Regions from separate parts of the Serratia sp. Res13-Sevr-LER1-36-b genome, predicted to be linked through region 1. Evidence: riboswitches for the same ligand, from Rfam matches in the RefSeq annotation. Region 1 holds a riboswitch; the other holds the start of a gene.

The links. A riboswitch is a leader RNA that binds a small molecule or an ion and turns the genes downstream of it on or off. The one in region 1 is predicted to bind cobalamin.
Region 2: linked by a shared signal. The riboswitch ahead of cbiB (adenosylcobinamide-phosphate synthase CbiB) and the one ahead of btuB (TonB-dependent vitamin B12 receptor BtuB) in region 1 are both predicted to bind cobalamin.

Annotation. Positions count from the first base shown of each region.
Region 1 is NZ_JADACK010000013.1:167,678-175,181, forward strand. Features, by position in the region: gene oxyR (DNA-binding transcriptional regulator OxyR) at 1-778, shown strand, start outside; gene sthA (Si-specific NAD(P)(+) transhydrogenase) at 761-2,158, opposite strand; gene fabR (HTH-type transcriptional repressor FabR) at 2,373-3,005, shown strand; gene IMQ33_RS08755 (YijD family membrane protein) at 3,019-3,381, shown strand; gene trmA (tRNA (uridine(54)-C5)-methyltransferase TrmA) at 3,490-4,590, opposite strand; cobalamin riboswitch at 4,712-4,927, shown strand; gene btuB (TonB-dependent vitamin B12 receptor BtuB) at 5,001-6,881, shown strand; gene murI (glutamate racemase) at 6,826-7,504, shown strand, end outside.
Region 2 is NZ_JADACK010000005.1:429,181-436,684, forward strand. Features, by position in the region: gene hypF (carbamoyltransferase HypF) at 1-1,140, shown strand, start outside; gene IMQ33_RS03000 (HupE/UreJ family protein) at 1,201-1,791, shown strand; gene IMQ33_RS03005 (hypothetical protein) at 2,002-2,751, shown strand; gene cobD (threonine-phosphate decarboxylase CobD) at 2,839-3,912, opposite strand; cobalamin riboswitch at 4,124-4,317, shown strand; gene cbiB (adenosylcobinamide-phosphate synthase CbiB) at 4,478-5,434, shown strand; gene IMQ33_RS03020 (cobyric acid synthase) at 5,484-7,025, shown strand; gene cobU (bifunctional adenosylcobinamide kinase/adenosylcobinamide-phosphate guanylyltransferase) at 7,022-7,504, shown strand, end outside.

The DNA.
Region 1 (7,504 bases):
GCTCGAGCGGACCAGCCGTAAGGTGCTTTTCACGCAGGCAGGCTTACTGCTGGTGGAGCAGGCGCGCACCGTGCTACGCGAAGTCAAAGTCTTGAAGGAAATGGCCAGCCAGCAGGGGGAGGCGATGTCCGGGCCGTTGCATATCGGCCTGATCCCTACCGTGGGGCCTTATCTGCTGCCGCAGATTATCCCGACGCTGCATAAATCCTTTCCCAAGCTGGAAATGTACCTGCACGAAGCACAAACCCATCAACTGTTGGCACAGCTGGACAGCGGCAAGTTGGACTGCGCTATTCTTGCCCTGGTGAAAGAAACCGAAGCCTTTATCGAAGTGCCTTTGTTCGATGAGCCGATGCAATTGGCTGTCTATTCCGACCATCCGTGGGCGCAGCGCGAACGCGTGGCGATGGCCGATTTGGCGGGTGAAAAACTGCTGATGCTGGAAGATGGCCACTGCTTACGCGATCAGGCGCTGGGCTTTTGCTTCCAGGCCGGTGCTGATGAGGATACCCACTTCCGCGCGACCAGTTTGGAAACGCTGCGTAATATGGTTGCCGCAGGCAGTGGGATAACGCTGTTGCCCGCCTTGGCAGTACCGCGTGAACGCGAGCGTGACGGCGTCTGCTATCTGGAGTGCTACAAACCGGAACCGAAGCGCACCATTGCTCTGGTGTATCGCCCCGGCTCCCCGCTGCGTAGCCGCTATGAGCAGTTGGCCGAGGCTATTCGCGAACACATGCAGAACTACCTGAAAGCGAACTTAAAACAGGCGGTTTAAGCCGTTTAGCGCTGCCACGCGGTAGGCTTCGGCCATGGTCGGATAGTTGAAGGTGGTATTGACGAAATACTCGATGGTATTACCTTCACCTTTCTGTTCCATGATCGCCTGACCGATGTGAATGATCTCTGCCGCACGCTCACCAAAGCAGTGGATCCCCAGGATCTGCAAGGTATCGCGGTGGAACAGGATCTTCAGGCTACCCACGTTCATGCCGGCAATCTGCGCCCGGGCCAGGTGTTTGAACTGGGCGCGGCCCACTTCGTAGGGCACTTTCATTGCCGTCAGTTCCTGCTCGGTTTTACCGACGGAGCTGATTTCTGGAATGGTATAAATGCCCGTTGGAATGTCTTCGATCAGATGCCCGCTGGCTTCCCCAGAAGAGATGGCCTGAGCGGCGATGCGTCCCTGGTCATAAGCGGCAGACGCCAGACTCGGATAGCCGATCACGTCACCTACGGCATAAATGTGGGATACGGCGGTCTGATACATGCTGTTGACCTTCAGCAGGCCACGGCTGTCTGATTCCAGACCCACGTTCTCCAGGCCAAGCGCATCGGTGTTACCGGTACGGCCATTGGCGTACAGCAGGCAATCGGCCTTCACTTTCTTGCCGGATTTCAGATGCACAATCACGCCATCGTCGGTGCCTTCGATCTTCTCGAACTCTTCATTGTGGCGGATCACCACGCCGTTATTCCAGAAGTGATAAGACAGAGAATCTGACATCTCCTGATCGAGGAACGCCAGCAACCGATCGCGGGTGTTGATCAAGTCCACCTTCACGTTCAAGCCACGGAAGATAGAAGCATATTCGCAGCCAATCACCCCGGCGCCGTAGATAATCACGTGGCGTGGCTCGTGGTTCAGCTCCAGGATGGAGTCGCTGTCATAAATGCGCGAGTGGTTAAAATCAACGCCGTTCGGATGATAAGGGCGTGAACCGCAGGCGATCACGATATGGTCGGCGCGGATGGTATCCTGCGTGCCATCCATATAGCTTACGCTGACGGTGTTGGCGTCGATAAACTTGGCGTTACCGGCGAACAGCTTGCACTGGTTACGCTCGTAGAACCCTTGGCGCATGCGCGTTTGCTGGTTAATCACGCTGTCGGCGTGGCGTAAAATGTCAGGGAAGGTGGCGCTAAGGGTGCGGGAGTTGTTGTAAAGCGGGTTCTGGTTGAATTCGATAATGCGGCTGACAGCGTGGCGGAGGGCTTTTGAGGGGATGGTTCCCCAGTGAGTACAGCCGCCGCCCACGTTATTGTACCGTTCGATCACGGCCACGCGGGCACCTTGTTTCACCAGACCCATGGCTGCGCCTTCACCACCAGGGCCGGAGCCGATGATAATGGCATCAAATTGATAGTGTTGTTGCATGTAGGAGAGACCTGTTCTTATACAAATTTACAACGGTATCTTAACATCATAGCGCTGCGTGCCCAATTACCATTAGCCTTTTTGTGGCAAAGCACAATCGGTGTGGCCTAGAACTGTGACAAAGCGCGTTTGTATAAATGCTGTTGCAATAAATTTGCTATATTGCCAGTTCTGCGGCGTTAGACTGAAGAAGGGAAGTCATCCGGATATGCAAATGGGCGTCAGAGCACAACAAAAAGAACGCACTCGTCGTTCCCTCATTGAGGCGGCTTTCAGCCAACTGAGTGCCGAGCGCAGTTTTGCCAGCCTGAGCCTGCGTGAAGTCTCACGAGAGGCGGGCATCGCGCCCACGTCTTTCTATCGCCATTTTCGCGATGTGGATGAGCTTGGACTCACCATGGTTGACGAAAGTGGCCTGATGCTGCGCCAATTGATGCGCCAGGCACGCCAGCGTATTGCCAAAGGCGGCAGCGTGATCCGCACGTCGGTATCGACCTTTATGGAGTTTATCGGCAATAATCCCAACGCCTTTCGGCTGTTGCTGCGAGAACGTTCCGGCACCTCGGCCGCATTTCGTGCGGCGGTAGCACGGGAAATCCAACATTTTATCGCCGAACTGGCAGATTACCTTGAGCTGGAAAACCATATGCCTCGCAGCTTTACCGAGGCGCAGGCGGAAGCTATGGTGACGATTGTCTTCAGTGCCGGTGCGGAAGCGCTGGATATTGATATTGAACAACGGCGGCAGCTCGAAGAAAGGTTAGTGTTGCAACTGCGGATGATCTCCAAAGGAGCCTATTACTGGTATCGCCGCGAACAAGAAAAAGCATCTGTATCCCACGTATAACAAGGTGAAAGTCATGGAAAAACTAAGCCGTGAGAATGGTACTTTACTGCTGGCGTTGATTGCCGGCCTGTCCGTAAACGGTTCCTTTGCCGCGCTGTTCAGCTCGGTGGTGTCGTTTTCAGCCTTCCCGTTGATTGCTTTGGTGTTGGCGGTATATTGCCTGCATCAGCGTTATCTGAACCAGCCAATGCCGGATGGCATGCCAAAACTGGCGGCCGGCTGTTTCCTGTTGGGCGTCCTGGGATATAGCGCGATCGTGCGTGCGGAATATCCGCAGATCGGCTCGAACTTCCTGCCCTCGATTGTTTGCGTGGTGCTGGTGCTCTGGATTGGTTTCCAATTAAAGAAACGCAATACCGTCACTGTTCAGCATTAAAAATGGTTTCATCGAGAAAAGGCACTCCGCGGAGTGCCTTTTTTGTTTTTACAGTGGTGCGGATACTCCGCAGCCAGCTCGCGATGTAGGGCGCAGCGCCCGTCTAGATCAACGGCGTTCGAGTAATACGCCACATTCCATATGATGGGTGTATGGGAACTGATCGAATAGAGCCAGGCGAGTGATGTTGTGCGTGGCCTGTAGCGTATCCAGATTGGCGCACAGGGTCTCCGGGTTGCAGGAGATGTAAAGGATGCGTGGATAGGTCTGCACCATCTTCACCGTTTCCTCATCCAGCCCGCTGCGCGGCGGATCGACGAAAATCGTTTCACAGTTATAGCTGCTCAGATCGATCCCTTTTAACCGGTTGAACTCGCGAGCGCCGTTCATTGCCTGAGTGAAATCCTCCGCCGCCATGCGGATAATCTGCACGTTGTCGATATGATTGGCCGCGATGTTGTACTGCGCCGCCGCCACCGAAGGCTTGGCAATTTCAGTGGCTAACACCCGCTCGAAGTTGCGGGCCAAGGCCAGCGAGAAGTTGCCGTTACCGCAATACAGTTCTAGCAGATCCCCTTTTGAACCTTGGGTCACATCCAGCGCCCATTCCAGCATTTGCACGTTCATGGCTGCGTTGGGCTGGGTGAAGCTGTTTTCAACCTGGCGATAAATCATTTCGCGGCCAGCGACCGGCAGCACTTCGTCGACGTAATCCTGATCCAGCATGATTTTCATCTTCGAGGCGCGGCCAATCAGCTGCACATCGAAGCCGTCTGCGCGTAACGCGTCACGCAGCGCAGTGGCATCTTGCTGCCATTGTTCGTCCAGCTTGCGGTGATACAGCAGTGAGGCAATGATTTTACCGCTTTGCGTAGAAAGATAATCGATCTGGAACAGCTTGTGGCGCAGCACCGGATTGGGCTTGAGGGCCGCCATCAGGGCGCTCATCAGGCGGTTAATCAGCTCACTGGCCGCCGGGAAGCTATCGACACGGATACGCTGCTTGGTCTGCTGATCGAACATGATGTGGTACATATCGTCCTCATCATGCCAGATGCGGAATTCCGCACGCATCCGGTAGTGGCTGACTGGCGAGCGAAACACTTCCGGCTCGGGCGCCGTGAACGGTGACATCATGGTCTTCAGGCGGGCTGTTTTCTCCGCCAGTTGGTCGTCATAGCGTTCAATGGGCAAATTCTCGGGCGTCATGGTTTCTCTCGTCAGGCAAATTGGATCAGCGGGGGATTGTAGGGAATCAGCCCGTGAAGTCCAGTTTTGTTGTGGTGCTATTTTGCAACACTGTTGGCAATCTAGACATCCATTTTCATTGATTGTAGCATTGCCGTCCGGTCTCAAGCAGCGAGTGAAAAGGGAATCCAGTGCAAATCTGGAGCTGACGCGCAGCGGTATGGGGAAGTCACGGCGATAGCGTTAAATAACGCAGACACTGTCCACTGCAGGATGGGAAGTCATCGCCCGGTGCGGGTTGCCACAGGCAACCGGCAAATCCCAAGCCCGAAAACCTACCGGTGTACGTCGCAATATCCATAGCCGTCGCGAACTACCGGCCGTGGCCCTGCGGCATCCCCAATGAAGTTTGGATGCTTTTTATAATGACAATGATAAAAAATACACTGCTGGCGGTGGTCTCCTCCGTGACGGCATTTTCTGGATGGGCGCAAGATAACACCACGGCTAAAAGTAGCGATGATCTGGTGGTTACCGCCAATCGCTTCCCTCAACCGGTCTCTTCCGTATTGGCGCCTGCCGATGTGGTGACCCGCGAAGATATCGACCGTTGGCAGGCCAAAAGCCTCAATGATGTGATGCGTCGTTTGCCCGGTGTCGATATTTCACAGTATGGCGGTATGGGGCAGGGGTCATCTCTCTCGGTACGCGGCACTGAAGCTCGTCATGTATTGGTACTGATCGACGGCGTGCCAATGGCCCGTTTGGGGATCAGCAACGGCGTCGATTTTAACCAGGTTCCGTTGGCGCTGGTTCAGCGTGTGGAGTTTATCCGTGGGCCGCGTTCCGCCATTTACGGTTCTGGTGCTATCGGTGGGGTCATCAACATCATTACCCAGACGGATAAAGAGGGCGGTAAAGTCCAGGCGGGTATCGGTTCTAAAGGATACCAGCAGTACGATGGTGCCTTGCGCCAGCGTTTTGATAATACGGTTGCTACCGTTGCGGGCAGTTACCAGATGACCAATGGCTTCAATGTGCAGCCAGGCTCGCCTTATTCGGTCGACAGCGATCGTGACGGTTTCCGTAATAAAAGCTTCTGGGGTGGGTTGGAGCAGCAGTTCAATCAGAATTTCTCAGGCTTCGTGCGGGGTTATGGTTATACCAATAACTCGGACTACGATGTCGGCAGTGTACCTTACAGCCCGAAGTACAGTAATGATGAAGACCGCCTGTATAGCCACACCTATGATATGGGGCTGCGTTTCCTGTCTGGGGCTTTCTCTTCTCAACTGACGGGCAGCTATCAGAAACAGAAGGATTACAACTACAGCAGCCAGAACGGCCGTTATGGCATCAGTACCACACTTGATGATATGGATCAGCGTAACCTGCAATGGGGCAACACCTATGCTTTCGAGCACGGCAGCGTCACTGCCGGTGCCGATTTCCAGCAACAGCGCCTGACCTCTTCCGACAATTCCTTTGCCGATACCTATAAAAGAGACAACACGGGGCTGTACCTGAGCGGTCAACAGCAGTTTGGCAGCGTGACGCTGGAAGCCTCTGGGCGTGAAGACAAGGCAGGTGACTTTGGTTGGCACGGCACTTGGCAGACCGCGGCGGGTTGGGAGTTTGTTGATGGCTATCGAGCCACCTTGTCTTACGGTACTGGTTTCCTGACGCCATCGCTGGGCCAGCAATATGGCTCAAAACGCTTTGGCATTGATTCCAATAGTAATCTCAAGCCGGAAGAGTCCAAACAGTGGGAAATGGGTCTGGAAGGTTTGACCGGGCCGTTGGATTGGCGTCTGTCTGCTTACCATTACAAAATCCAGAACCTGATCAACTATGATTCTGACCCGGTGACCTATCAGGGCCAGTATTACAATGTGGATAGGGCAACGATTAAAGGCGTTGAATGGACGGGTAGCTTTGATACCTGGATGTTCACCCACAGGTTGACGCTGCAATATATCGATCCGCGTAATGACCAGACCGATGAGGTGTTGGCGCGCCGTTCGAAACGTCAGGCCAAATATCAGCTGGATTGGACGATGTTCAACCTGGACATGGATATCTCGTATCAGTACTACGGCAAGCGCTACGACAATATCTCTTCTACTTATAACCCTGAGCAGCGCGTATTGCCGAGTTACAGCACGGTCGACGTGAGCGCCTCATATCCAATAACCTCTCAACTGACAGTTCGTGGTAGAATTGCCAACCTGTTTGATAAAGATTATGAGACGGCTTATGGCTACGCTACCCCAGGAAGAGAGTACTACCTCACTGGCAGCTATACCTTCTAACGCCACTGCGGCTCCTCGCCCGACGGCGCTGGTTTTTGATTCCGGCGTCGGCGGGTTGTCAGTGTTTCAGGAGGTTCGGCAACTGCTGCCGGATCTCCACTATATCTACGCCTTCGATAACGTGGCATTCCCCTACGGCGAGAAATCCGAAGAGTTTATCGTGGAGCGCGTGCTGGAAATTGTCAGTGCGGTTCAGCAGCGCCATCCTCTGGCAATCGTCATCATTGCCTGTAATACCGCCAGTACCGTTTCCTTACCCGCACTGCGTGAACGTTTTGCTTTCCCGGTAGTGGGGGTGGTGCCTGCGATCAAGCCTGCTGCCAAACTGACCGCCAACGGTATCGTCGGTTTGCTGGCTACGCGTGGTACGGTTCAGCGTACTTATACTCATGAACTCATCGAGCGTTTCGCGACAGATTGCAAAATCGAGCTGTTAGGCTCTTCTGAGCTGGTGGAACTGGCAGAGGCCAAACTGCATGGTGAACCTGTACCGCTGGCAACGCTGAAGAAAATATTGCAGCCGTGGCTGAACATGCGCGAGCCTCCGGACACGGTAGTGTTGGGCTGTACTCACTTCCCTCTATTATCTGAAGAGTTGATGCAAGTCCTGCCTGAAGGAACGC
Region 2 (7,504 bases), on a different contig from region 1:
CCGGATGCGATGCCTCTCCCCCCTGGCTTTACCGCCCAACCGGCCATTCTGGCGCTGGGGGCCGACAGCAAGAACACCTTTTGCCTGCTGTGGGGTGACAAGGCGGTGGTCAGCCAGCATTTAGGCTCGCTGGGGGATGAAGCCACCCGGCAACAGCAGCAGCAACTGCTTGCGCTGTTTGGTGAAATCTACGGCGTGGTGCCGCAGGCGATCGCCATCGATGCCCACCCCGGTTATCTCAGCCATCAGCAGGGCCAGGCGTTGGCCGCAGAGCTGGCGATCCCTTGCGTCACCACGTTGCATCATCATGCCCATCTGGTTGCCTGCCTGGTGGAACATGGTTGGCCTCGCGACGGCGGTAAGGTGATTGGTCTGGCTTTGGATGGACTGGGATATGGCCTTGACGGGCAACTGTGGGGCGGAGAATGTCTGCTGGTGGATTATCAGCATTGTGAGCATCTGGGCGGGTTGCCCGCAGTGGCATTGCCGGGGGGCGATGTTGCCGCCCGCCAGCCATGGCGCAACCTGTTGGCCCAGTTACAGCGCTTTGTCCCCGATTGGCAGACGTTGCCAGAGGCCGCGGCGATCCCTCAACCGCAGGCGACGATCTTACTGCGGGCGGTCGAGCGGCAAATCAACTCGCCGCTGGCCTCTTCGGCCGGGCGCTTGTTTGATGCGGTGGCCGCAGCATTGCAGATCGTGCCGCAACAACTTTCCTGGGAGGGGGAGGCCGCCTGCCAGTTGGAAGCTTTGGCATGGCAAAGTCCGCCTCATCAACCGCCGGTTTCGTTGCCGCTGCTCGATAATCAGCTGGATCTGGCCACCTTCTGGCGGCAATGGCTGGCCTATCAGGCCCCCGCGGCGCAGCGCGCTTATGCGTTCCATGTTGCCTTGGCGCAGGGGTTTGCCGCACTGGCCCGCAGAGGCATGCAGCAATACGGCATCAATACCGTCGTGCTGTCCGGTGGAGTCATGCATAACGTTCTGTTGCGGCAACTCTTGCTTCAGCAGTTGGACGGAACACAGGTCTTGCTGCCATCCCGTCTACCGGCAGGCGATGGTGGGTTGGCCTTGGGACAGGCGCTGATTGCCGCCAACCGACTTATTTCAGGCAGGCATAAGGATGAATTTATAACGTAATCAACTGTTTTTACGAGTAAAACCACCACCTTCATTCACTGGAAAATTTAGGTATTCATTATGCGTATTAATGTCAAAGCTGTGGCTGTATCCCTACTGGCGCTGTTCCCCATGCTGGCCTTTGCCCATGTGGGCCATGACGGTGGCGCGCATCACGTATTAAGCTTTACCGAAGGCTTTATCCACCCGCTGACCGGGATGGACCATCTGGTCGCCATGGTTCTGGTGGGCATCTGGAGTGCCATGAACACCAAACGGTGGTGGCTGGCTCCGCTGGTGTTTGCCGGTTTATTGCTGACCGGTGCGCTGGTTGGCATGGCAGGTGTGACCGTGCCAGGCACTGAGTTTATTGTTGCCGCCTCGCTGCTGGGCATAGGGGTGATGGTTGCCTTACAGCTGAAACTGTCGGCGATAACGGGCGCGTTGATTATTGGCGCTTTTGCCATCTTCCACGGTCTGGCCCACGGCGCGGAGCTTTCTCATTCGGTGGCGGCGCTTTCCGGTATGGTGATTGCAACGGTGTTGCTGCACGTGGTTGGGTTGGGTATCGGCTATCTGCTGGCGTCTTCGTCTACGCATAGCGGCTGGGCGCGGGTGATTGGCGGCGGTTCATCGCTGCTGGGGATCGGCCTGCTCAGTGGAGTGATCTGAGTTTATCAATTTACTCACCACGGTTTGCTGGCAGTGACTTTGCAATAGCTGCCAGCAGTCACCCTGTTTATCTCAAAAAATAACAAGCGGCTGGATTTGTGCCTATTTTATAGTTAGATTCCCTGCACACCAAGTGCGCTTGGTACTGCGCTATCTTCCGCACAACTTTTAACTGCATGAGTTAATTCAAGAGTTACAGGGAACGTTGCTATGAACAGGGTTATAGGTTTACTTTCGTTATGCTTGGTTTCTTTTTCTTCTCTGGCCGATTGCCAGCCTCTCCTTGCCGATCTGGCTAAGCCCTTTGCCGTTAAAACCACCATGAATACCGAGCTATCCACCTGCAAGGTGTGGCCCTATGCTCCGGAAAAAACCATTGCGGTGCTGATGCTGGAGCCCAAGGAGGAGGCCCAACCCGATTTTACCGACTATGACGTCGCCGTTTTGGTGGTCGATAGCCAGTCCGGCAAGGTGCTGGCCAGCAAATATCATCCCAGGGCGATTATGGATGACGCTATCTATACCAGCAGCGTGACCATCGACACCGCGCGCTACCAATTATCTCCGGCGATACGCGCCTTCGGGGTGCGTTTTATCCACCGCGGCTCCTCCTCGGTCAATCCCATCAGCATCGAACGGCTTAACCTCTATACCCTGCAAGATCAGCAAGTCACTTTGGTGCTTAATAATCTGACCATGAATGAATATAGCGGTGAGTGGGATGGCCTGTGTGCCGGGGATTTCGCCGCGACCAATCGCGCATTGGCGCTTGGCAAGAGCGCGCATAACGGCTTCCAGGATCTGCAGCTACAGACCATAGCGACGCACAAGGGGGCGAGCAGAAAAGGGGAGGATTGCGTGGAAAGCAACAAAGTTGTTGCCAAGACCCGCGTCGAGCTCAAGTTCGATGGTAAAGCCTATCCCGTAGAGCAGGATAAGTTGCTCGAACATCGTTTTTAGCAAAAATCCACCGTAAACCCTCGCCCAAAATAGCGCCCGTTAAGATCATAAACGGGTCAACGTTTGATGCCTAAAAACGCCTTCGCCTCAGTCCTCTGCCAGCACCTGTTGCAGCGCGGCTATCAGCTTGCGGTTGGCCGCTTCGCTCTTGATCGCTACCCGATAATAGTCGGTGGACAAGCCAGGGTAGTTGGCACAGTGGCGGATCAGGATGCGGTGTTGCAACAACGCCTGTTGCAGATCGTAGTCGGGACGCAGGCAGCGTAGGAAAATATAGTTCGCCGCCCCTGGCCAGATACGCAAGTGCGGCAAGGCTGTCAGCGCGTCAAACAACCAAGCACGCTGCTCTGCCAGCCATTGGTGGGTTTGCTGGATGTAATCGAGATCGTCGAGGATCACTTCGCCGGCCAGTGCCGCATAGGCATTGATGGTCCAGGGCTCGCGCAGTTGTTTCATCTGTTGCAGGCCAACGCGATCGCTGCTGACCAGATAGCCAAGTCGCAGACCGGGAATGGCAAAGAATTTGGTCAGCGAACGCAGGATATAAAGGCGGGAATACTCTGCCATCTGCGGGATCAGGCCCGGTGTATCCGGCAGAAAATCGATAAAGGCTTCATCAACGATCAACGCAATATTGTGCTGGCGACAACAGGCGACAATGGCCTGCAACAGCGTGGGGTCAGGCATCAGCCCGGTCGGATTGTTGGGAGTGGCCAGGAACAGGCAGTCCGGTTTGCGCTCGGCCAGCACCTGCAGCAGCCGCTCATCGGGTTGAAAACCACCGGCTTCATCCAGCGGAAAGTCCTCGATCTGGCAGTCAATCCGCTGCAATGCCCGGCGGTATTCGGCAAACCCAGGCGTTAGGAGCAGCGCCGTGCGGGGGCGTAGCCGGTTCACTATGGCGTAAATCAGCTCGGTGGCCCCGTTGCCCGCCATGATATTTTCCGCCGGGCAGTGATGAACCCGTGCCAATGCCGCATGCAAACGCCGGTATTCGACGTCGGGATAGCATTCGGCGCTGGTCAGATGCTCGATAATCGCCGCCTTCAGGCTGGCGGGCATGCCCAATGGATTGATATTGGCGCTGAAATCAATCATCTCGGCCGGATCCAGACCGTTTTTCAACGCCATTTCCAGTACGTTACCACCATGTTCACTCACGGTTTTGCTATTCCCCTGTCAAATTTGCATGCAGGATAACACAGCGTAATCGCCGTTAATCCTGTGCAAACCAAGGTGAATGCCGGATCTAATGGCGTGTATTCGCGATATCAACAGGTTATTATGGCATGGCCATTGTCGAGGCTATCGAGATGAAAACTAAGTGATAAATTGAAGCGTTGAGTTCATTGAACTGATAACGTTGTGATTAACCGTATTATTGCCAACTGGATATCCCACACCCTGCACGATGACAGGTTGTGGTTGGGAAGGGGGTGTAACTCCCCCGCAGCCCCCGCTGCTGTGATGCCGACGAGTCCACTGCGCCACTGATCTGAGGATTGGGAAGGGAGTGGATGAGGATGACGCTAAGCCAGAAGACCGGCCAGTTGGTCACACGTTCAACACCTTCGGTGGGAAGGGGGTTGTCATGAGATACGTGCAGCTATATTGCACCGCTTGGTCGTATCCTTTTGACTCCCAAATCCCGCCCGAGAGGTCGGGATTTTTTTATGCCAGTAACCCACCATCAGGCTTTATCGTTCGCGGCTATAAGGTGCGTGCCATGACGCTGCTAGCCTGGTTCGCGGCCTTTCTGCTCGACAGCCTGTTAGGCGACCCGCCGCACTGGCCGCATCCGGTGCGCTGGATCGGTAACCTGATCACGGCGCTTCAACGCGCGATCCGCCGGATTTGCCATAGCGAGAGAGCGCTAAAACTTGGCGGCGGGCTGCTGTGGCTGGGCGTCGTCGGGGTGGTTTGGCTGGTCAGTTGGGGCTTTTTAACGCTGATGCAGTATATCCACCCGTGGTTGGGTTGGCTGGCGGAAGTCTGGCTGATTTATACCCTGCTCGCCGGGCGCTGTCTGGAACATGCTGCCATGGAAGTTCACCGGGCACTGCAAAGTGCCGATCTTGAGGAGAGCCGCCGCAAGCTGTCGTGGATTGTCGGGCGGGATACCTCACAACTGGAAGAACCGCAAATCACCCGGGCGGTGGTGGAGACGGTGGCAGAAAACAGTGTGGATGGCGTCATTTCGCCGCTGTTCTTTTTGCTGATAGGCGGAGCGCCGTTGGCGATGGCGTATAAAGCGGTTAACACCCTCGATTCAATGGTGGGCTACAAAACGCCGAAATACCGCGCTATCGGCTATGTGTCGGCGCGGATGGATGACTTCGCCAACGGGTTACCGGCCCGGCTTAGCTGGCTACTGCTGAGCTGTGCGGCTTGGCTGAATAGTTTGGACTCTCGCCAGGCGTTTCGCATTGGCTGGCGCGATCGCTATCAGCACACCAGCCCCAACTGCGCCTGGTCGGAAGCCACCGTGGCTGGAGCGTTGGGAGTGCGGCTTGGCGGTCCTAGCAACTACTTTGGTCAACGGGTCGAAAAACCGTGGATCGGCGAAGCTCGGCGGGAGATCGAGCTGGCAGATATTCCCCGCAGCACGCGTCTGATGATGACGGCCTCGCTGTTGGCTCTGCTGCTGTTTGCAGCGTTGCGCCTGCTATGGCTTGATGCTTGAAATAATAATTGTTTGCGCGGCTCAGCCAGCGCGACGTGGAGAATAGGTGATGAAACGGTGTGTGATGGTGCAGGGAACCGCATCCGATGTGGGTAAAAGTGTGCTGGTGGCCGGTCTGTGCCGGATCTTCATGCAGGATGGCTATCGCTGTGCGCCGTTCAAATCGCAGAATATGGCGCTCAACTCTGGCATTACCGCCCGTGGCGAAGAGATGGGCCGGGCACAGATTTTTCAGGCCGAAGCCGCCGGTATCGCACCCGATGTGCGGATGAACCCGGTACTGCTCAAACCGACCAGCGATTGCCAGGCGCAGGTGGTGCTGATGGGCAAAGTGGCCTGCAATATGGACGCGGTCAGCTATCACGAGTACAAGCCGCAGTTACAGCAACAAATCAGCGAGGTGTATCACAGCCTGGCCAGCGGCTACGACATCATGGTGCTGGAGGGGGCAGGTAGCCCGGCGGAAATCAACCTGCGCGACCGCGACATCGTCAACATGGGCATGGCGGCGATTGCCGATGCGCCAGTGTTGTTGGTGGCGGATATCGACCGTGGCGGGGTGTTTGCCGCTATTTACGGCACACTGGCCCTGCTAGAGCCAGAAGAGAAAGCTCGAGTGAAAGGGGTAATCATCAATAAATTCCGTGGCGATATTGCCTTACTCTACTCGGGGCTGGAGCAGATTGAGGCGCTGACTGGCGTGCCGGTGCTGGGTGTGATGCCCTGGTTGAATATCGATCTGGAAGACGAGGATGGTGTGGCGTTGCAAAAGGGTAAGTATGCCCCGACAGGCAGCAGCCATGAGCTGGACATCGCGGTGGTACAACTGCCCTATATGTCCAACTTTACCGATTTTAATGCCTTGGCGGCCCAGCCGGACGTAGGGCTGCGCTATGTTTCGCACCCGGCGGCGCTGGCCGGTGCCGATCTGATCATCCTGCCGGGTAGCAAAAACACCCTGGGGGATCTGCAGTGGCTACAACGGAGCGGGTTGGCGGCGGCGTTACAGGATCAGCACCGTGCTGGAGTGCAGATCGTGGGTATTTGCGGCGGCTACCAGATGCTCGGCAAGCACATTGTTGATGGCGTGGAATCCGGTTTGGAACAGATGGCGGGTTTGGGATTACTGGATGTCACCACCCGCTTCGCACCGCAAAAAGTCACTACACAGGTGACAGCACAATGTGAGTCTGGGTTGCCCGGCCTCTGGTCTGGCTGTGGCGAGCAGGATATCGTTGGTTATGAAATCCATATGGGCACCACCCAGCTTGGCTCAGAGGCTACGCCTTTCTCCCGCCTTTCCCTACGTAACGGCCAACCGGACAGCGCTTTTGACGGGGCTGTTAACTCCACCGGTAACGTGCTGGGCAGCTATATTCATGGCCTATTCGACAGCGCACCTTTTTGCCGGGCGCTGCTAAACCAACTGCGCCAGCGTAAAGGGTTGCCGGTTTATGACGGCCCGGCTTTCGATTATGCCGATTATAAGCAGCAACAGTTTGATCTCTTGGCCGATAAGATGCGGGAACATGTTGATATGAATAAAATTTACCGCTTGATGACCGAGCACCAACAAACGGGGCCCCAATGATCCTGATCACCGGCGGAGCACGCAGCGGCAAAAGCTCGCTGGCCGAAAGGTTAGCGAGTGGTGTCAGTGACCGGGTGTTGTATATCGCCACCTCGGTGGTCACCGATGAGGAAATGGCCGAACGGGTTAGGCTGCACCGCCAGGCCCGGCCTGCGCATTGGCGTACCTGGGAGGGGAGCCAGCAACTGGCCAGCGTGATCGACCAACAGGCGGCGGCAGGAGAGGCGGTGATCCTGGAGTGTATTACCACACTGATCGCCAACCTGATGTTTGACCTGACCGGGGAGACGCCGGTGGAAAGCATCGATTTTGCCGTGGTTGAAACGGCAATCCAACGGCAGATCGACGATCTGCTGGCCGCCTGCGCTCGCAGCCCGGCGGCGATCTATTTGGTCACCAACGAACTGGGGATGGGCATCGTGCCCGAAAACCGTCTGGCACGACACTTCCGTGATATTGCCGGGCGTGTTAACCAGCGT